2 regions of the Shewanella sp. 10N.286.45.A1 genome follow, and region 2 is predicted to be linked to the other one. Evidence: predicted binding sites of a transcription regulator. Region 2 holds the regulator's gene; the other holds the start of a gene.
The links. The regulator LexA, encoded in region 2, represses DNA repair genes until DNA is damaged. The targets are predictions, from matches to a motif close to TACTGTATNNNNATACAGTA.
Positions count from the first base shown of each region.

Region 1 (8,820 bases), on a different contig from region 2:
CGGCATTACCTTTCTATGGGGCCTTTTTTATATCTTTTGGAGCTAGAATGGTTAAGACTAATACTCTTCAGGTCTATTTTTGCTAGCTTGTTAAATAGTTATAGCTTTCAACCAAATTGCACACCTTGCAATAGGTTATTTTTATTCAAAAAAATCTCCTTACTCAAATGAATCCTAATTAATAACCATAGTAGTAATGATAATAGTTATCTTTATTAAGTGGCTGAAATTAAAGGTTAATTTGTGTTTGCGTGTTTTTTGCTCTAATCTGTATTTATTGATATAGATCAATTTTCAGATAAGGAATACAGAATGAAAGGGCAACCCAAAGTCATCAGTCTGCTCAACAAGGTACTAACGAGTGAGCTGACAGCGATTAACCAATACTTCCTCCATGCGCGCATGTTCAAAAACTGGGGACTCGGTGAGCTTGATGAGAAAGCTTACAAGAAATCAATTCAAGATATGAAACATGCTGACAAGATCATTGAACGGATCTTGTTTCTTGAAGGGTTGCCGAATCTACAACAGTTGGACAAAATTCGTATTGGAGAGCATAGCCAAGAGATGCTCGAATGCGACAAAGTGATGCTGGAAGAAGAGCTAGTATTATTGCGAGATGCCATTGCACTGTGTGAGCAATCTGCTGACTACGTTAGTCGTGATATTTTGGAAGATCTGCTCGAAGATGAAGAGGAGCATTTAGACTGGCTTGAAGCCCAGTTAGAGCTTATTTCACTGACAGGTATTCAGAACTACTTACAATCTAAAATGGACTAACCGGAGACGATTATGAAAGGTAATAAAGAAGTCATCGATACACTTAATAAGTTGCTCACCGGAGAGTTGTCAGCAATGGATCAGTATTTTGTTCATGGCCTAATGTATGAAGATTGGGGGCTGAATGAATTGCATGAGAGGATTTCTCACGAATCAGATGATGAGCGTGAACATGCTAAAAAGCTGGTGCAGCGCATTTTGTTTTTAGAAGGTACGCCAGACGTCGCCAGTCGTGAACCACTCAATATCGGTAAAGATACTGAGCAGATGCTTAAGAACGATCTTGCTTATGAATACCAAGTGGCCGATAACCTTCGTAGTGCTATTGCTTTGTGTGAAGAGAAAAGAGATTACGAAAGCCGTGAGATCTTAGAGGTATTGCTAGAAGAGACTGAGTCTGATCATATGTACTGGCTAGAAAAACAGTTAGGTTTGATTGATAAAGTCGGCTTACAAAATTACTTACAAAGCAAGATGTAGCTAAATTAGGCTGGTTAACTAGGCGTAGCCATATTTGCTAGAGCACCTCACTTTTATAGTGGCGGTGCTCTTTTTTAAGGCGTTCTTTAAAGCTTATAAAGTAAAATTGCTTATATTTTGACTAAGTCTATACAGCTAATATTCAGCTAGAGAGGATTACTATAATAAGGTACAAATAATTCATTAAATTTGTTGCAGCGATGGTTTTTTGTACTAACCTTAGAATGCGCAAGTGTGGTTTTTTTGATAGCTAAAAAATACGAGGGGAGATTATGATTATTTCAGCAAAAAACAACGTTCATGAAAGCGATAACCAGCTGATAATCGAACGTCTTCTTTTTAAGATAAGAAAGCTTGAACAGCAACTTGAAATCGCTGAGTCAGGTAATAGACGCAGCTCTTCATCACAAAAGAGTAATAGCCAGTCGGCCCTCACTGCTGATGAACTTTCAATGTTGACGAATCTTTTCTAGTATTGGTCAGTCCTTTCATTACCTGAACATTCACTTTAGAGCCTTTCACTGTATCTGTATTGAAGCAGTAGCAAAATAATCTAGCATTGCTCTTTTCTTTTGAAATGATCCGCTAGCATTGCTAGCACTTTTATTTCAATGTAACTTTCAATTTACAACTCGCCAGTTAAATGTTGATTTTTCTGCTTTAATCTTGTGTTAATTCTGTTAAATTCATTATTCCTAGAAAAATATAATAATAAAGGAATATAGAATGCTTTGGTTTAAACGCTCGCTAAGTATGCAGCTGGTTGTGACTATTGTTGGTGCTTTGGCGGTACTGTTTACCATCGTCGCACTGTTCTTAGTTAAGAATGAAAGCACTAGTACGCGTCAACAAATTGATAGTGATCTCACAGGGCTGGTTCAACTCAAATCTACTGAAGTTCGCAGCTACTTTGTCGCAAAAGGGCAGTTGATCCATGCGGTGTTTGCAGACCCGAGTGTACTTGAGTGGTTTGCTAAATATAACAATCGTCTAAGTGACCTATCATCAGATAAACAGTACAAGTCTATTGTTGAGTACTTTAAGTTTTTCTCCGATCAAGACAGTGATATAAAATCTGTCTTCTTCGGCTCCGCCAATACCTTTGAATATTTTGACTTAAACGGCCGCTACAATGATAGCGAGTACTACACCAATAAGCGCCCTTGGTGGCAAGAAGCGATAGATAAAGATGGTATGTTTGTCGGCGATCCCGCTGTTGATGCCAATGATGGCTCCATATCTGCGACGGTTAAAACTGTTGTTAAAGATCAATCAGGCCGTTTATTAGGGATTGGTGGAATGGATATCTTAATTGATACCATTGGTAGCGAACTACTCGCGCCCATTAAGTATCAAGGTGCGGGCCAAGCCTTTCTTGTAACCAATGCTGGTAAGTTGGTTTATTTTCCCGGTTTTAATGAAAAATTCCCTCCAGGCTCAGATGCCTCAAAAGTCGATAGTCAATTTAAAGATAGCAGTGGCTTTAGCGCGTTAAGCAGACAGATGCAGTCACAATCGTCAGGATTTGCAGAAGTTACCTTTAAAGGTCAGTCTCAGCGAGTCAGCTTTGTTGAAGTTGGTGGTGATTTCCCTGAGCAGAAGTGGCATTTGGCCTTTATGTTACCAACAGAGGTCATTGAAGCGCCAGTAACTGACGCGATCATTAATTCAATTCTGCTCTCATGTCTGATCATGCTATTTGTTGGCGTTACCGTTTGGGGCATGCTGTTACCGTTTAGAAAGCAGCTCAATAGTTTACTCGCCGCGATGGAAGATATTGCCGAAGGTGATAGCGATTTGGCTAAACGGATCCAAATGGATAGAGAAGATGAACTTGGCAAACTCGGTAATGCATTTAACCGTTTTGCCGCCAAAGTTCAGGGAATGCTGCAAGAAACTCGCGACTTAACCTTAGAGGTTGAAAATGGTGTTTCAGCTGCATCTGAAGTCAGCGAACGTGCGCTTCACTCTGTTGCGCAGCAAAAAGAGGAGATAGCTTCTGTCGCAACAGCAGCCACCGAGATGGCGCATACTAGCCAAGAGATGGCTGCGAGCGCTCAGCGTGCCAGTGACTTTGCTGACAAAGCACAAGCGGAATCGGTTGAGGGTGGCGCTATTGTGGCGCAAGCGAGCCAAGGGATGCAGTCGTTATCATCGCAAGTCATTGAAGCAGCTAAAGTTGTTAAGCAGTTAAGAACTCGTTCAGAACAGATTGGCGAAGTGCTTAATGTTATTCGTGGTATAGCAGAGCAAACTAACTTATTAGCGCTTAATGCGGCAATTGAAGCTGCAAGAGCCGGTGAGCAGGGCAGAGGTTTTGCAGTCGTTGCCGACGAGGTAAGAACGCTGGCATCACGCACACAAGACTCAACAGCAAACATTCAAGAGATCATCCAAACACTACAGCAAAATGCCAATGAAGCTGAGCAAGTGATGGAGGCTGGCGTCGAGCAGGCCAACATCGGTCAAGAGCTTACTGGTAAAGTTGAAGTGGCGCTAGACAGTATTACCGGTGCCATTGAAGCGATCCAACAACAAACCATTGAGATCTCCGCTGCTGTTGGTCAACAAGCCGTGGTTGCAGAAGAGGTGGCATGCAACGTTGAAAATGTCAGGGCGCTGTCTGATGACTCACTCGCCGCCAGTGAGGAGTTATCGCACAACTTTGGTAACTTTGCACAAGTCACAGAGTCACTGTCGGGTAATATTAAGCAGTTTAAAATCTAGCGGTTAGTTTTAATTAATGACAGTAAAACGGAGCCGATTGGCTCCGTTTTTGTTATGTATAGCAGCAGAAATACACTTTGATAAATGACGCTTGCCCCCCTTTGAGCTAACTTTTCTTGAGTACTGTTTTTATATACAGTATAGTTCTGGTCGGAGGGTTTAAGATTGCGAAAAATAATTCATGTCGATATGGACTGCTTCTACGCTGCTGTAGAGATGCGTGATTTTCCAGAGTTACAAGGTAAACCCATCGCTGTGGGGGGACGGAGCGATCGCCGTGGCGTGATCAGTACTTGTAACTATGAAGCGCGTAAATTTGGGGTGCGCTCGGCAATGGCATCGGGCTACGCCCTCAAGCTTTGCCCTGATCTTATTTTGGTGCCCGGTAGAATGCAGGTCTATAAGGATGTGTCTCGTCAGATAAGAGCTGTGTTTGAGCGCTATACTGACTTGATCGAACCATTGTCGCTCGACGAAGCTTATCTTGATGTCACTGAAAGTGATCACTGCCAAGGCTCTGCAACGTTGATGGCACAAGCGATTCGTGAAGAGATATTTGTCGAGACAGGGCTGACTGCATCTGCAGGCATCGCTCCGGTTAAGTTTCTTGCCAAGATAGCCTCAGACCTAAATAAACCCAATGGGCAATACCTTGTCAGGCCTGACAAAATTGATGCGTTTGTTAAAACCTTACCATTAATCAAAATTCCCGGTGTTGGCAAGGTCACCGCTAAAAAGCTCACCGAACTGGGTTTAAACACCTGCGCCGACGTGCAGGCTTATCCGCAAAATAAGCTACTAGAACGATTTGGAAAATTTGGGGCTGTATTGATAGAAAGGGCAAAAGGGATCGACAATCGAGCAATATCCCCAAACAGGGAACGCAAGTCTGTGGGCGTAGAAACTACATTAGCAAAAGACATTCATACACTGGAGCAGTGCCGTGCGGTGTTGCCGCAGCTTATACAAGAATTGGGCGTTAGAGTTAATCGCAGCGCTAAAGATAGAGTGATTCATAAACAGGTGGTTAAGCTTAAATTTGAAGATTTTAAGCAGACAACGATTGAGCATCGCAGTGATGAGATCTCGGTTAATATGTTTTATCAATTATTAGAGCAGGCGATGGAGCGGCAACATGATCGCGGTATTCGTTTATTGGGAGTTTCCGTAGGATTAGCCTCAAACAGCCAAGCCGATAGCGATGAAGGTACAGAGCCGCCACAGATGGATCTTGGCTTTTAGCGATAAAACAAAAAAGCCGCTTTGAGCGGCTTTTTTGGGGCTAATTTATAAGATTAGCTACCTTTCACCGGTGTACGTTCAAGTACTGCCAGCAATAGTTTCCAGTACTGACCAACGGTAGTGATATTGACCTTTTCATCGGGGCTATGTGGGTAGCGGATGGTTGGGCCAATAGAAACCATATCCATCTCTGGGTACGGCTTCTTAAATAAACCACATTCAAGGCCGGCATGGATCACCATGATAGTTGGCTCTTTGTTGTAGATATCTTCATAGGTCTCACGCACACTTGCCATCACTGGCGAGCTATTGTCAGGCTTCCAACCTGGATATGCACCGCTAAACTCAACGTTAGCTCCTGCAAGGCTGCTTAACGAGGTCAGTACGCCCTCTATCTCTTCACGACCTGAATCAATCAGTGAGCGAATAAGACAAAGTACCTGCACTGAATCAGTTTCAGTGCTGATAACGCCAACGTTTAACGAGGTTTCAGTTACGCCTTCAACTTCATCACTCATGCGCACTACGCCGTTAGGGCAAGCATTGAGGATATCGATTAAAATCTGCTGTGAGTCTTCACTCATCACTTTAGTTTCGGCTGGTATTTCTGTCAGAGTTAGCTCAGTGTCTGGGTCGGCAATGGCTAATTCTTGGCGAACTAATGCTTGAAATTCGCTAATACGATTCTGCAGCAGAGTGACGTTTTCAGCAGGGAGCATGAAGCTAATTTGTGCTTCACGTGGGATTGCGTTACGCAGTGAACCACCAGTGAAGTTTGTTAGCTCAAGCGCTAGCTCATCGCTATGATCAAACAAGAACCTAGCCAGCAACTTGTTGGCATTACCACGACCTAAATGGATGTTCACCCCTGAGTGGCCACCTTTTAGACCTGCAAGCGATAGCGTATAGCTCGAGTTGCTCGGCTCTGGAGATTGCCAAACCATAGGCACGCTAATCTGGCCATCAACGCCACCTGCGCAGCCCATGTAGATCTCACCCTCTTGCTCAGAGTCAGTATTGATCAATATCTCTGCTTCAAGCATGCCAGCTTCCAAGCCAAATGCTCCGGTCATTCCCGCTTCTTCATCAATAGTCAGAAGTACTTCAAGTGGGCCATGAACAATATCATCAGCACCAAGAACCGCTAATGCTGAAGCCATACCAATACCGTTATCGGCACCAAGGGTAGTGCCACGAGCCTTAACCCAGTCATCTTCAACGTAGGCATCGATGGGATCTTTTTCAAAGTCATGCTCTTTATCAGCATTCTTTTGTGGAACCATATCGATATGCGCTTGCAGAACGACGGTTTTACGATCTTCCATGCCCGCTGTTGCGGCTTTCTTGATGATAAGGTTGCCGACTTTATCTTCGACAACAGACAGCTGTTTATCTTTAGCCCAAGCTTGAATGTGTTCACTCAAGGCTTGCTCATGTTTTGAAGGGTGTGGAATGGCACAGATTTGTTCGAACCATTGCCAAAGTGCTTGTGGTTGTAGCTGGTTTAGTGCGGTCACAGAAAGTTCCTCTATTTTGAGATTATCACTACTGCGCTGGTGCGCTTGAGGCTGAAAATGGCAACATTCTACCATAGTCTTAGTATCTGTTACTCCGCTTTACATAATCAGTGTCAGCAGAAGTTGCCATAGAAGATTTCAAGCTTGATGAAGTCGTTGGTAATCTGCACGCAATAGGATAATAATGCCAGCAATTAAAAATAAAAAGGAAGGGTCATGGCTGTAGTTAAATATGTTGATGTAGCCTCGCAAGAGGCGATATTTGAAGGTAATGGATGGGATGCACTAGTGGTCGTTGCTGCCGATCTCAATGCGATTAAGGTTGAAGAAGTGGCATTACTGGCCAATCATGGTCAGAAAGTTGACCAACGAGTCGGAAAATCGGTAACCCTGTTGTTTGCGCCAGGCATTGCGGGCGGTCGATTAGTCATTGCGCCGGTAACCAAAGCTGCTGATGAGTATGAAGATGTAAGAGTGTTTGCTGACGCGGCGCGCCAAGGTATTCGAGTCGCTAAAGAAGCGGGAGCTAAACGACCATTGTTACTAGTGAATGGTATCGGAGAGTCTCGTTATCAAAAAGCGGCCGAGGTATCGGCATTAGCGTGTGGACAAGAGTTATGGCAGGCGCTTGAACTACGCGAAGCGGGTGGGGCAGATGAAGCATTAGAGTGCATAGGTTTACTGAGTGATACTCACCACGCTGCTACACTAACGGCAATTGAGGCTGGGCGTGTGTTAGCACGTGACCTTTGTGGTACCGAGCCTGAGCGCATGTCAGCACCGGCATTTGCTGATTACTGCTTGGCTGCACTAGCAGATAGCGGCTTAACAATGTCAGTGGTAGAGGATAGAGATATTTTAGAGCGTGATTATCCGCTACTGAGCGCGGTTGGCCGTTCATCTTTTGCTGTACTGAGACATCAACCCCGAGTGGTTAAGCTAGAGTATGTCGGTGAGGGCGAAATCGAACGCACCTTTATGTTTGCTGGTAAAGGTGTGGTTTATGATACTGGCGGTGCAGATATAAAAATTGCTGGTGGCATGGCCGGCATGAGTCGAGATAAGGGCGGCGCTGCTGCCGTGGCTGGGTTACTAAAAACCGTTAGTATGCTTAAACCGAAAGGGATCCGTATTGTTGCTGAGTTAGGCTTAGTGCGAAACAGTATAGGTAGTGAGGCATTTGTGACCGATGAAATCATTACCAGTCATGCCGGCAAACGTGTGCGTATTGGTAATACTGATGCAGAAGGGCGACTGGTATTAGCGGATCTACTGTCGCATCTACGTCTTAAAGCGGAATCAGCAGTAAAACCTGAAATGTACTCTGTGGCAACGTTAACTGGTCACGTGGTGCGCTGTTTTGGTGGTTATACCGCCGCGGTAGAAAATAGTGTCGCTAAGCAGGCGAACGTTGCCGATAGTATTCAGCAACAAGCGGCTATTTGGGGAGAGCCAATAGAGGTTAGCCAATTGCGCCGAGATGACTTTAGTAAGATTATTGATCCATCAGCAGCTGCAGACATGTTGTCATCAAATAATGCACCTTCATCGGTGACAGCCCGAGGTCACCAATACCCTGCCGCATTTTTAATCCAAGCATCAGGGTTAAGCCAGCATGGTCTAAATAGCGATACACCGATTGCTTATACGCATTTAGATATCGCGGGTAGTGCGACCGAAGGTCATCCGCAATATGGTAGCCCAACAGCAACGCCATTAGTTGGGCTATTTAACTATATGGTGAATAGTCAGTAAGTTTTACACGCTAAACCGTTAAAGCCGACACTAAAGTCGGCTTTTTAATGCGACATTAAGTAATTAAATTACATTTCTAGGGTTGTTTTGGCTTTTTTAATAAAAATAGTTGTAATAAAACTACATTCAGATATAATGATTTCCGTTGATTAGGCAGGTGCCTAATCGAGCTAGTCTATCCAGGATGGATCATTCTCCAAGGAATCGAGCGACGAGTTGGCTTTGCTTAACCCACGATGGGGCGCAATTAGCATGCAGAGTATTTAGAATTCAACTTAGTTAGGAGTATTGATTATGTCTTTTACAAAGAGCACGACTA
Region 1 covers NZ_JBFRMK010000269.1:9-8,828, forward strand. Annotated here, with positions in the region: gene bfr (bacterioferritin) at 313-780, shown strand; gene bfr (bacterioferritin) at 793-1,260, shown strand; gene AB4238_RS18175 (hypothetical protein) at 1,533-1,733, shown strand; gene AB4238_RS18180 (methyl-accepting chemotaxis protein) at 1,987-3,987, shown strand; gene dinB (DNA polymerase IV) at 4,153-5,229, shown strand; gene AB4238_RS18190 (aminoacyl-histidine dipeptidase) at 5,283-6,746, opposite strand; gene AB4238_RS18195 (leucyl aminopeptidase family protein) at 6,963-8,501, shown strand.
Region 1: dinB (DNA polymerase IV) is a predicted target of LexA. The motif match lies at 4,109-4,128, and genes of this name have one in related genera.

Region 2 (13,268 bases):
GAGCAATTTCGCAATTGCTGCGCCAAGGTAGCCATGCCCGCAAAGGCTCTTGCGGGCAACGCTTTATGCTATCGCAATACCCGTAGCTATGGGGCCGCTTGTGGACTAAGTGTGATGACCGAAAATACCCCACCTTGAGGATCGTTGATCACTGAGAACCGACCGACAGATTCGATGTCGGTTGGGGGAACACACACTTGGCCACCTAACTCCGTGGCTTTGGCCACCGCAAAATACCCCCCCCAGTGCGTTGGCGTTCCCTGCTCAGACATTTCAGCTGGCATTTGATACATGGCACCAATATCATCACCATCAATAGTGAACATGGTATAGACCCCTTCAGAGATCGGCATATCATTAAGGCCCAAATCAAATAGCACTGCATAAAAGTGCCTTGCTGAAGCGGCATCAGTACTGGCCAACTCAACCCAGCAAGGTTGCCCCTGTTGGTAACTCGATATTTTCATCTGTGTGTCCTTATCAAACCAACGGTGATAACAACTAATTAAGCTGGTTTTGGCCGCACTGTCTAATGCTGCTAGGTAAATTTAATCGTCTAGTAACCAACGATTACCTCATATTGATTGCCGCCTTGGGTAGTGGCCAATACGGAGATAACATAGACTTATTAACCACAATCAGCTACAAATATTGTTATCGACTTCATTTGATATTCTCAGTGTCGATCTACTAATAAAAACCTACAGCAGAAATACGCAACAGCGGTTGATATGTTGAAGTAGGAAACGGTATTTACGCAAAATAGTTGTTTAGTTGGGAGTAATCTTGGTCTCATTTTTTCATGGATGTCGCTACGCAGGTGTGCCAGTGCTTGTCACCTTGTCTGCCATTGTCGCGCTGCACTTTTCCCAGCAAAATTGGCAGTCTTGGCAATCGAGTATCGATTATGCCCCCTATTGGTTACTGACCATTACCAGCCTATTAGCCATTCAGTTTAACCGTAGCCGCTTGGCTTATATCGCCAGTTTATTATTGCTGTACTACAGTGTGGTCAATCAACAGTGATTAACCGATAACACCTTAGCCTTGTACCAAGATGTGTGGGCCGTCGCCATTGGATTGGTGATTGGGGTACTATTTCTTACCAAAGATAGAGGGCTGTTATCCCCCCCACAGTCTATTAAGAGGCGCCGCAATTATTGTGTGCTTTGGGTTAGCCTATCTTTTGCTGCGTGGACTGGATGACGTTAATCTGTTTGTGCAGCAAAACTGGGGATTACACTGGATCCTATGGTGCAGATATACGCCCCCATCGGGCTCGTTGCACTCATCGTCATCGCCCGTACACTTTGGCAGGCTAATCTAGTCAACAGCGCCATCAGTATCACCTTTGGGTTGTGGCTGATGCATACACTGCAGCCACAACTATTGCCGCTCAGTGTGCTGCTGTGCGTTGTCGCCGTGGCCTATTTGTTAGCTATTTTGATTGATTCCTACTTTCTTGCCTACCGAGATGAGCTGACAGGATTACCATCACGACGCGCACTGTACAACTTGGTCCTGTCGTTGGGTAGAACCTACAGTGTTGCCATGGTTGATATTGACCATTTCAAGAAATTCAACGATACCTACGGCCACGATGTCGGCGACCAAGTACTAAAACTCGTCGCCGCTAAACTGGCCAAAGTCACCGGTAACGGCAAGGTTTTCCGATATGGTGGTGAAGAATTTACCATTGTTTTCCCCAGAAAAAATACCGGTGAAACCCTAGATCACCTACAAGCGGTTCGCGAGTCAATCGAACAATACCAAATAGTGCTCCGCGACGAAAAACGTAAACAACAAAGCAAACAAACTCGCGGACAAGCCAACAATAAGAGCCAGAAAACAGTCAGCGTGACAGTTTCGATTGGTGTTGCAGAGCACCTAAAAGGACAAACTTTTGATCAATGTATGAAAGTGGCTGATGAAGCCTTGTACCGTGCTAAGAAAAAAGGCCGAAATCAGGTTTGCCAATAACATGCATCAGGCCAAGCACTTAGCTTGGCCTGATAGTGCGGCTAAATCGAATAGAAATAGTAAATTTGCGACTTCATTCTAATCACTAAGCCCCGTATCACATCAAGAAATGCTAAGAACTCGATGGGTTTTTCGCCTGATATCCATGCAAGACCGACAGAGCCAACCGGAATATCATGCTCAGGAGTATCATGTAACTTCAAACGCACAAAGTGATGCTTATTATTAACGTTGCGTACCGTGGTTTGGCGAACATTATCATCCAACGCTAACAGTCGCCCCTGAGCTTCACCAGTAGCTTCAACAATGCCTTCAACTTCGGCACTAAACACCTTACCGGGGAACACCGCAGAGGTATATTCAGCCAGTTGGCCGACTTTTATATTGCGAATAGCCTGATGGTTCACCCGCATCAACACATACTTTTCATTGGTGTACATCTGCAGTCTGGGCACTAAGCCTATCAGTTGACCTTCGCGCATTATAAAGTTAGTCACAAAGCCATCGGTTGGCGCATAGATCTTAGTATGGTCTAAGTTCCACTGTGCTTGAGCAACGTTTTCTTGTTCACCACGTAGCTCTGCTTCTCGGGTCTTAACCGTTAGTTGTGATTTTTCAATCTCCAGCTGGCTTTTATGTAAAGCCAGCGTCGCTTGCTCAATCTGCGATTGATAGGTATCGACTTGTGCTTTGGCTATGTCTATCGCGTTTATTTGCTCGTCAAACTGGCTTTGAGAGACGGTATCTTCAACAATACGGTTTTGCTCAATAAAACGGGTTAAGGTTTTCTGCTTCCATAGCATATCTTTTTCGGACGCCGCCAATTGGTTCTGTTTCATGCTGATATCTGAACGCACAGTCTGCTGACTTTTCTGCGCTAGTTTGACATCTTCGCGGGCAACAAATAACGCGACTTGAGCAGACTCTTGCCCTATCAGGGCTTTATTCAACGCTATCTGATACGGTTCATCATCAAGTTCATAGATAAGCTGACCTGCACTAATTTGCTGGTTAGGCATGATATGAATTTTTTCGACCTGACCTTTAATTTGAGTGGAAGCCGGGCGCAATTGAATATGCGGCGATTGCACCACAGAGCCACCCGATACATCCATTGGACTGTAGTTAAGCAAACCGACCCATACAAACAACAACCAACTCCCCCCGCCTACATAAGCAAAACACTTGCTATAGACGTTCCAAGGCATGCCAACCAAACGCAAGATGTAGATAAACAATGCCCATACCGCTAACCCTTCGAGCATGACTTACCCCTCACCTTGAGTACTAGTTTCTGTGTCTTTATCGCACCAGATATCACGCACTTTAATCAGTGCCTTTTCTGCATCAAGAAAAGCCACGATAACAGCGAGTACCCAGACCCAATGCCACACAAATCCTATCCAGGTCAGTGCTGTAATTAGGCCTATCTGTTGATGCTTTTTCTTGTGTGCTTGATTAATAGGTAGTTCGTGAATTTTCCAAAATCCGAAAGCAACAGCAGCAACGGTAGCGACCATAAAAACGGCGCCGACGACATGCAAAGTCGTATCCACGCCACTATCCACAAATGGCATTGCCATCAAACTCATATTTGCTAACCTCAGTACATTATCATTACCCATTATTCTGACTGCCCTTAGAATAGCCACAACAGTCATGAACCATATATATCAAAATCAGGTTATAATTGATTCATTCTGACCACAAGATAACGAAACCCCATGAGCGCTAACATCGCATTTATAAGAATGAGCTATGCCAATATCGTGCTTGCTGCAGTATTTAAGCGCTTTGGGATTAACGAAGTCAGCTTAGGAATTCCACCAACTTTGTATCAAGATCCGATGGCGTTAGTGCCAATGGAGGAGTTTCTCAGTTGGTTAGCCGGTATTAATCGACTGTGCGGCGAGAACTATATTTGTAAAATCGCAGATCTTTTGAGTTTAGAGCACATCAATGTACCGGGGAATTGGTTTTTATCAGCCCCTGACTTTGCCGTGAGCCTCAGGCGCACCAATTATGGCCTGTCATCGTTTCAATCCGGTGCCAGCTATTATGTAATCCAATCAGGACGCATTATCAAATGGTGCTATAGCAATCGCTATGCGGAAGGACAACAACGAAGCTATGACTCTTTTAGAGTCGCGATGATCTTACTTAACACGATGCGTCACCATCTAGGTCAGTCATTTACCCCGCATAAGATCCATTTAAGTGGGTTAGACATGAGTCATTTGCGGCTTGATCAAGTGTTTGGTTGTCCGGTGGTATACAATACCGCTCAAACCGAGATATGGGCTAACAACACGGTACTGCTACAAACCAAGCAGTTACAAAGCGCGCAAGACCCCATCTTACAAATGCCGCTGTCACTTTTCGAAAAATATCTCGATATGCCACAGCCAGACGACACCCCAAAAGTCATGTACGAGATAGTCAACTATTGCCGATTTTATGGCTTGCCCAGTATTAGCGATGTAGCCGAAAAAGTGGGTTTATCAAAGCAGCAATTACAACGAAGACTGCAAGATAAAGGTTTTAGTTTCATACACTTGCGGGGATACGTACTCAGTAATCAAGCAGTGAAGTACATGCTAGAAGGCAAACAAATAGAAGAGATCTGTCAGTTACTTGGTTATGGCAACAAACAGAGCTTTAGCAAGGCCTTCAAAACCTTCCGTTTGTGCACACCCCAGCAATACTTACTGCGACTAAACAGCCAACAAACCCCGCAGATTAACCTGCGGGGCTAGCACTTAGCAGTTAACCATAAACCGATAACAGTTCGGCCATAGCGAGCAGATGACAAGCACCGGTAACAATACCAAATACAATCACCACTGCGATCAATGGCGTGCCACCAGGGACTCTAAAACCTTCACTGTCAGCAAAGATTTTACGCGACTTATAAGCCATCATTGCTGGGACGATAGCTGCCCAAATGGTGGCTGCTAATGCAGCAAAACCAATCGCAATAAGGAAACCATTCGGGAATAAAATACCTAAAATAGTTGGTGGAATAAATGTCACTGCTGCCGTTTTTAAACGCCCTTGGCGAGACTCATCAAACCCAAATAGATCGGCAAGGTAATCAAACAAACCTAAGGTCACGCCTAAGAAAGATGAAGCCACGGCCAAGTTAGCAAACAGGGTTAACATGGTGTTTAACCAACTACTCGCGATAACTTCCGATAACGCACCCACCAATACGCCCATATTACCGCCTTGAGCAATAATATCGACAAACTGACTACGAGGAATGTTACCCATAGTCGCAACTAACCAGCAGCTATAAATGACTAAGGCAATAAAGGTACCAATGAACAGCGCCTTAATAATAGTCTTTGGTTGATTGCCGTAGTACTTAACTAAGCTAGGAACGTTACCATGGTAACCAAAGCTCGCTAAACCAAAAGGCAGTGCCGCCAATAGGTATGGTGCATAACTTGTTTCGCCATCGGGCACGAACAATTTACTGGTATCGACATCTATCAATAGATTACCAACAGCCAAGAAGAAGGTAATGATCATACCGCCAAGCATAATGGTGGTGATCCTATCTACGGCTTTGGTGCTGATGATAACGATGGTAGCCAATACCGCAGCAAACACTAGCCCAGCAAGACTTTGCGGTAAGCTTATCCCCAGCCCTTCAAGACTATGGTTAACGATTGAACTGCCACCACTTATGTAGGCGTAAGTCAGAATATATAAAACAAAAGCAATGGAAAGCCCATTGACGATGCGCCAAAATTGGCCAAGCGTGGTTTTAGTGAGTGTGTCGAAACTGGAGCCTGGTTCAAAATGAAGGTTAGTCTCTAGCAACATCAAACCAGACACCAACATACAAAACCATATGCCTACCAACATTAACATTGAGTAGCCAAACCACATGCCTGCGCCCACTACAGGTAAGGAGAACATGCCCGCACCAACGGTCGTGCCCGCAATGATCATTGCGCCGCCTAATAGTGATTTTCCTTCGGCCTTGTTTTTGGCCGCATTCATATGATTTGCCATTTAATCTTTTTGCTCCGCATTAACGCTATCAACAATCGTCTGTCTAACGGATGAACGCAGTAGCAAATTAGCTCTATCTTTTATACGTTTGATATCACTACAGCCTTCGCTATCGGTTAGATGACCTAACTCTTTTAATTTAACGCTTAGCGTAGCGTATAGCTTCTTGTCGTAGAACTCTGGCGCAGTAATACCGTGAAGTGCTCCCAGCCTTTGTGCAAGGCGATGGCTATCGCGCTCTAACTCTGAGCGCTCCATGTTAGGTTTCACTGCTAACAAGTTAAATAAGATAGCGTAACGTTGCATCGTTTCGTCGATGGTGCCAGACAGCAATAGCAACTGATTAACTTTGTCATCGGCAACTTCAAAGTGACCATTTTCAACCACTAATCCCTGCGCAACAAAGATATCTAAGATGCTATTCGCGTAGACCTTAGGATCTTCAATGCCCATAAATAATTCGGCTTGAAGCAGTGGATAAAAGTCATTAATTACACACACAACATCATCACGAGTGCAACGCTCTTTACGCAATAAACAGGCTGCGATCAGTGAAGGAACCACCAACAGATGAATGATGTTATTACGATAATAAGTCATCGTTATCGCAATACTGTCATCAATAGAGATAATGTCGCCAAGCGCATCACTTTCAATCTGAATCTTCTTCAGCTCAAGACCTTGCGAAACTAAATCTTTACCACTCCCCTCGGGGACGGAAGTGTACTCGGTATAAGGCAGTTCTTTTAACAATGTAAGATAAAGATCTAACTGCTTTTCAAGCTGACTACGTTCTAGTGCATTTTGCTCTGATGCCAGTAATACCAAGCTCGTTAACGTCACTGAACTGACTGCTGCAGCATCGTTAATATTAGTCATTACTTGGCTGGCTAACGTATTCACCGCTGGCGTTAACCAAGTTGGCTTTTGCTCAGGATCTTGGGCGATATCTTCGCGCCAATTAGGCACTTCGTCATTTAAGAAGTTATGCAGTGTTATAGGCTTACCAAAGTTGACATAGCCTTGGCCAAAGTTACCTAACTTACGGATGGCGCCAAATACCTGCCAGACAGATTCTTTCTTTTTCTTTTTACCGCTTAGCTCTTTATGGTAAGTCGCTACTTCCATCACATGATCGTAACCCAAGTAAACAGGAACCAAGGTTACAGGTCGTTCGACACCGCGGAGAACACTATTAAGCGTCATCGCAATCATGCCTGTTTTAGGCGCCAATAAGCGACCAGTACGCGAACGTCCGCCTTCAGTGAAATACTCCACCGAGTAACCTTTAGTGAATAACTGATCTAAATATTCACGGAATACTGCGGTGTAAAGCTTATTACCACGGAAACTACGACGAATAAAGAATGCACCGCCACGACGGAACATCGGCCCTGCCGGCCAGAAGTTAAGGTTAATACCGGCAGCAATATGCGGCGGCACCATACCTTGGTAATAAAGAATGTAAGACAGCAACAAGTAGTCCATATGGCTACGGTGGCACGGTACATAAACTATTTCGTGACCATCATGGTGTAACTGGCGGATCTGCTCCGCACCTTTGATGTTTATGCCTTTATAAAGCTTATTCCACAGCCAAGTGAGAAAACGCTCGGCTATACGTACCAAACTGTCTGAGTAATCAGCTGCAACTTCATCAAGATATTCCATTGCTTTGGCGCGAGCCTCAGCTTCTGAGATTTTTTTGCTCGCCGCTTCCTCTTTTATCGCCTTGGTAATCGAATCTGATTTAAGCAAAGAATGGAAAAGCGCTTGGCGTTTAGGCAGTTGAGGCCCTGTCATCACTTTTCGCTGACGCTGGAAATGCACTCGGGCAACGCGCGCGAGCTTTTGAGCTATACGCTTATCGGTGCCATGTTCATCTGCCATGTAGCGCAGCGACACAGCATTAGAAAACTGGACAAAGTTATGACGACCTAAGAATAAGATCATCAAACACTTACGTAGCCAAGTTGGATTCTGACGTTCCAAAACAGCCGCGCGCATCGTGTCATCTTCTTTACCTGGAGTGCGCCCCCAGTAGAGGCTAACAGGCACTAGTTGAATATCGAGCTCAGCATTCTGCTTATGTACACTTAGCAAACGCTTGAAACAATGTAGGTACTGTTCAGCACTTTCTCGTTCACCAAATAACGGTTTGCTGCCTTCAAGACAAACAACCCGTGGCGCACTGACGCCATTGACCTCTAAGTCATCATAAGGGCTAGGCAGGCCTAGCGTGCCGGTCATTTCACTTAAAGCAGCAATATCACTCACTGATTCTGTTTTCATGACATAAACGAGCGGTTTGCTTGGATCGAGATTGAGATCATCAAAAGGATCGTGAGGTACCACAATAGTGTGTACCAACTTTTTCTGGATCCAGCGTAAAGATTTAAACCAAAGAGAGTCTTTTTTCGACATGATTCGCTTGCAGTGTTAGTCGCTTCTAATAACCCCGTAGAATACCAGAATTCCTAACGCTTTGCGCAATTGCTTTACAATCGGCACTGGAAGCTACTGTGCATTTATAGAACAATGACTTAGCTACAACTTAGTGCATACACTCTAGATTAATATTGATTAACGCCCCCTCCAGCAGGCATTAGCCACCACATTAAAGGCGACACGAGATAAATGTAAATTTAACTTATGCTTACATTAATATGGTTAATACTTGCACTGATTAAATTACTGTATATACTGACAGGTACTGTATAGAAAAACAGGTTCAGCCATGAGACCACTTACACCGCGCCAAGCAGAAATTTTAGAACTGATTAAACGAAACATTTCTGATACAGGCATGCCACCTACCCGTGCAGAGATTGCGAGACGTTTAGGCTTTAAGTCTGCTAATGCCGCTGAAGAGCATTTAAAAGCACTGGCCAAAAAAGGGTGTATTGAGATCATTCCTGGCACTTCTAGAGGAATTAGACTTACACAGGAAGATGCAGAGGAAACAGAGTCTGGTTTACCTCTGATTGGCCAGGTCGCCGCTGGTGAGCCAATACTTGCCCAAGAACATGTCGAGCAACACTATAAAGTTGACCCAGCCATGTTCCGTCCTTCAGCTGATTTTCTTCTGCGTGTTCGCGGTGACAGTATGAAAGATATCGGCATACTTGAAGGGGATCTATTAGCTGTACATAAAAGTCAGCAAGCACGTAACGGCCAGGTAGTGGTGGCTCGTGTTGAAGATGATGTAACCGTTAAGCGCTTTGAAAAGAAAGGTAATAAAGTCTTTTTACACGCAGAAAATGAAGATTACTCACCAATAGAAGTGGATCTAGCAAACCAAAGCCTTAGCATTGAAGGTTTAGCCGTTGGCGTGATCCGTAATGGAGATTGGCAATGAATAAATTATTAGGTGTAAGCCCTCGTCATCCAGGTCTGTGGCAAGATCTGCCAACCTCCTCTATGACTAAAAAGAGCACTGATATTGAAACTATGGTATCGGCAACTCAAGGGCGTAATGAGCTAAAAAAGATAAGTGGTCAATTGGCTCAACTGAGCCAACAAGGTCGCTGGATTGTCTTAATTAGCCCACCTAATATTGGTTACAAACAGATGCTTGCAACTGCAGGTGTGCGCATGGACAGAATTTTACTGGTGCATGCTAAAGATGAAGTCGAAACCTTATGGGCGATGGAAAAAGCACTCACAAGTGGTACATCAAGTGCCGTCATTACTTGGGCAAATAGCCTAGATGCACGTGATAATAGACGCCTACAATTAGTCGCTAAGAGTGCCCAAGCACTAGGTATAGTGATTGAAAATGCGAATGCTCACTTACCTGACAGCGCAATAAACACACAGGATAAGGTACTTAATAAAGGTTCATTATTCACCTCTATTCATTAAGCCGTTATTTCTATTACCCTTCTAAGCTTCCTCTCAGGAAGCTTTTTTATTTCCCTAACACGTGAAATTAGTCAAAAAGTGATCTTGATCAATATTTAAACACCAAGTAGGGTAGGAACTGATAACAACGATATTTTTGTTATATCCGAGCGATTTAGTCGTCGGTCTTTATGTACGGACTGTAGATCCTTTTAAAGTATGTGAAGACTGAGATCGGCCTGATATATTTCAGCCGTAGGTGCCAAAGTGGTTACACTAACCAGTAGATAGATACTGGAAATTACAAAAGTCGTATCGATAGTCGACACGTTATATAACGACACGATAGACACGCCACTCGTGCACTTTGAAGTCATCGTTGCTTTTTTGGGAACTGAAGAGTTTACATAGAGCAGAGACTTACTGTGTGACTCTTCTTTGTCTTGTTGACAGAGGAGAAGTCTAGTGAAGCAATTGTTGTATTGTGTGTTGGCGCTAATATTTACGCCTGCACTTTTTGCATCAGAAATGCCACTTAATATGACAGAGGGCGTGACGGCGATCAGTGAACAGGTTTATAGCCTGCACATGATCATCCTTTACATCTGTTGTGCTATTGGCTTAGTTGTTTTTGGCGTGATGATTTATGCCATGATCAACCACCGCAAATCAAAAGGCGCTGTAGCCGCCAATTTTCATGAAAGTACTAAAGTCGAAATATTATGGACTGTAGTGCCTTTTATCATTCTTATCATCATGGCTATTCCTGCAACTAAAACACTAATTGCCATGGAAGATCCAAGTAATGCTGATTTAACCATTAAGATCACTGGTTCGCAGTGGAAGTGGCACTATAGCTACTTTAATCAAGATGTTGAATTTTACAGTTTAATGTCGACACCGCGGGAACAAATAGAGGGCACAGAAGCAAAAGGTGAACACTATTTGCTCGAAGTAGATAAACCTCTTGTTCTGCCAATCAATCGCAAAGTACGCTTTTTAATGACATCAGAAGACGTTATTCACTCATGGTGGGTACCTGCTTTTGCGGTTAAAAAAGATGCTAACCCCGGCTTCATCAATGAAGCTTGGACTCGAATCGATAAACCCGGTGTATACCGTGGCCAGTGTGCCGAGCTATGTGGCAAAGACCATGGCTTTATGCCGATTGTTGTTGAAGCCGTCTCTGAAGAGGACTTTGACAAGTGGTTGATTGCACAGCAACAGCAAGCAACGAATGCTGCCGCTGAAGCAGAAGCGGCCTTGTCTAAAACTTTGGGCATGGACGAGTTAATGGCACAAGGTGAACAGATTTATCTGGCGCGATGTGCAGCTTGTCACCAACCCAACGGCGCAGGTCTTCCCGGTGTATTCCCCTCGCTTATTGGTAGCCCAATCATTAAAGGCGCGGTATCTGGTCATATCGACATAGTACTCCACGGTAAGCCAGGTACTGCGATGCAAGCCTTTGCAAAACAACTTACCGCGACAGAGATTGCAGCCGTAGTCACCTATGAACGTAATGCTTGGGGCAATAACTCGGGCGATACCGTGCAAGCCGCAGATGTCAGTTCTTCTGGTTCAGATCCGGCAGCTTCTGCAGACACCCCAGCGGTTCCAGTGACTTTACCTGCTGAGCTACCTGATGCAGAGCAAGCAGCATCGACAGTCACACAGGCTGTAGAGGATGTTAGTGCTGCCGTACTTGATGATTTGAGTATGGATGAATTGATGGCCAAGGGCGAAAAGGTCTACATGGTCAAATGTGTCGCTTGTCATCAGGCTGCAGGCACCGGCTTACCCGGCGCATTCCCCTCTTTAATTGCTAGTCCAATCATTACCGGCCCCGTAGCGGATCACCTTGAAATTGTCATCAATGGTAAACCAGGAACGGCAATGCAGGCGTTCAGTTCGCAGCTAACGCCGCAGGAACTTGCCGCCGTTATCACTTATGAGCGTAATGCTTGGGGTAATGACTCCGGTGATACAGTGCAAGCATCTGATGTTGATGGCCACGGAAAGTAAGGGATTAAAATGAGCACTATTACACAAGATTCGCCAGCCGCTCAGGACGATCACCATGATGACCATCATGGGGCGCCAAAAGGCATTATGCGCTGGATATTAACCACTAACCACAAAGATATCGGCACGCTCTACCTATGGTTCAGTTTTATTATGTTCCTTACCGGTGGCGCGATGGCGATGGTTATTCGAGCTGAGTTATTTCAGCCGGGTTTACAATTGGTAGAGCCTAACTTTTTCAATCAGATGACCACAGTTCACGGCTTAGTTATGGTCTTTGGGGCGGTGATGCCAGCCTTTACGGGCTTAGCTAACTGGCTGATCCCAATGATGATCGGCGCGCCTGATATGGCACTACCGCGCATGAACAACTGGAGCTTTTGGATCCTACCGTTTGCGTTTGCCATTCTGTTAAGTTCTTTGTTTATGGAAGGTGGTGGACCTAACTTTGGTTGGACTTTCTACGCTCCATTATCAACGACTTATAGCCCTGACAGCACTGCTCTATTCGTGTTTTCAGTACATATCATGGGCATGAGCTCGATTATGGGCGCAATTAACGTTGTGGTGACCATCGTCAATATGCGTGCTCCTGGCATGACATGGATGAAGCTACCGCTGTTTGTTTGGACTTGGTTAATCACCGCCTTCCTGCTAATAGCGGTGATGCCGGTATTAGCCGGAACTGTCACCATGGTATTAACCGATAAGTACTTCGCCACCAGCTTCTTCGACGCTGCTGGAGGTGGTGATCCCGTCATGTTCCAGCATATATTCTGGTTCTTTGGCCACCCTGAAGTTTACATCATGATTTTGCCATCCTTTGGTATTATCTCCGCCATTGTTCCCGCCTTTAGTCGCAAGCCTTTATTTGGTTACGCCTCTATGGTGTACGCCACAGCGAGTATTGCGGTGTTGTCGTTTTTAGTGTGGGCGCATCACATGTTCACCACGGGGATGCCGGTGTTCGCCGAACTCTTCTTTATGTATTGCACCATGCTTATTGCTGTACCGACTGGCGTTAAGGTATTCAACTGGGTAGCCACCATGTGGCGCGGCTCGATCAGTTTTGAAACACCAATGCTATTCGCAGTGGCATTTATTATCCTGTTCACCATTGGCGGCTTTTCAGGGCTGATGCTGGCGATTACCCCCGCGGATTTCCAGTACCATGACACTTACTTTGTGGTGGCACATTTCCACTATGTGTTGGTTACCGGTGCAATATTTTCCATTATGGCTGCGGCTTATTATTGGCTGCCAAAATGGACGGGCAACATGTATAGCGAAAGTTTAGGTCGCTGGCACTTTTGGTGTTCGGTTATCTCGGTAAACGTGCTGTTTTTCCCGATGCATTTCTTGGGGCTAGCAGGTATGCCTCGACGAATACCAGATTA
Region 2 covers NZ_JBFRMK010000042.1:9,348-22,615, forward strand. Annotated here, with positions in the region: gene AB4238_RS03660 (ribonuclease T2 family protein) at 1-86, shown strand, start outside; gene AB4238_RS03665 (VOC family protein) at 87-467, opposite strand; gene AB4238_RS03670 (hypothetical protein) at 787-1,026, shown strand; gene AB4238_RS03675 (GGDEF domain-containing protein) at 1,252-1,980, shown strand; gene AB4238_RS03680 (HlyD family secretion protein) at 2,022-3,245, opposite strand; gene AB4238_RS03685 (MFS transporter) at 3,249-3,572, opposite strand; gene AB4238_RS03690 (helix-turn-helix domain-containing protein) at 3,705-4,736, shown strand; gene mtr (tryptophan permease) at 4,747-6,003, opposite strand; gene plsB (glycerol-3-phosphate 1-O-acyltransferase PlsB) at 6,004-8,427, opposite strand; gene lexA (transcriptional repressor LexA) at 8,741-9,361, shown strand; gene AB4238_RS03710 (cell division inhibitor SulA) at 9,358-9,867, shown strand; gene coxB (cytochrome c oxidase subunit II) at 10,312-11,871, shown strand; gene ctaD (cytochrome c oxidase subunit I) at 11,881-13,268, shown strand, end outside.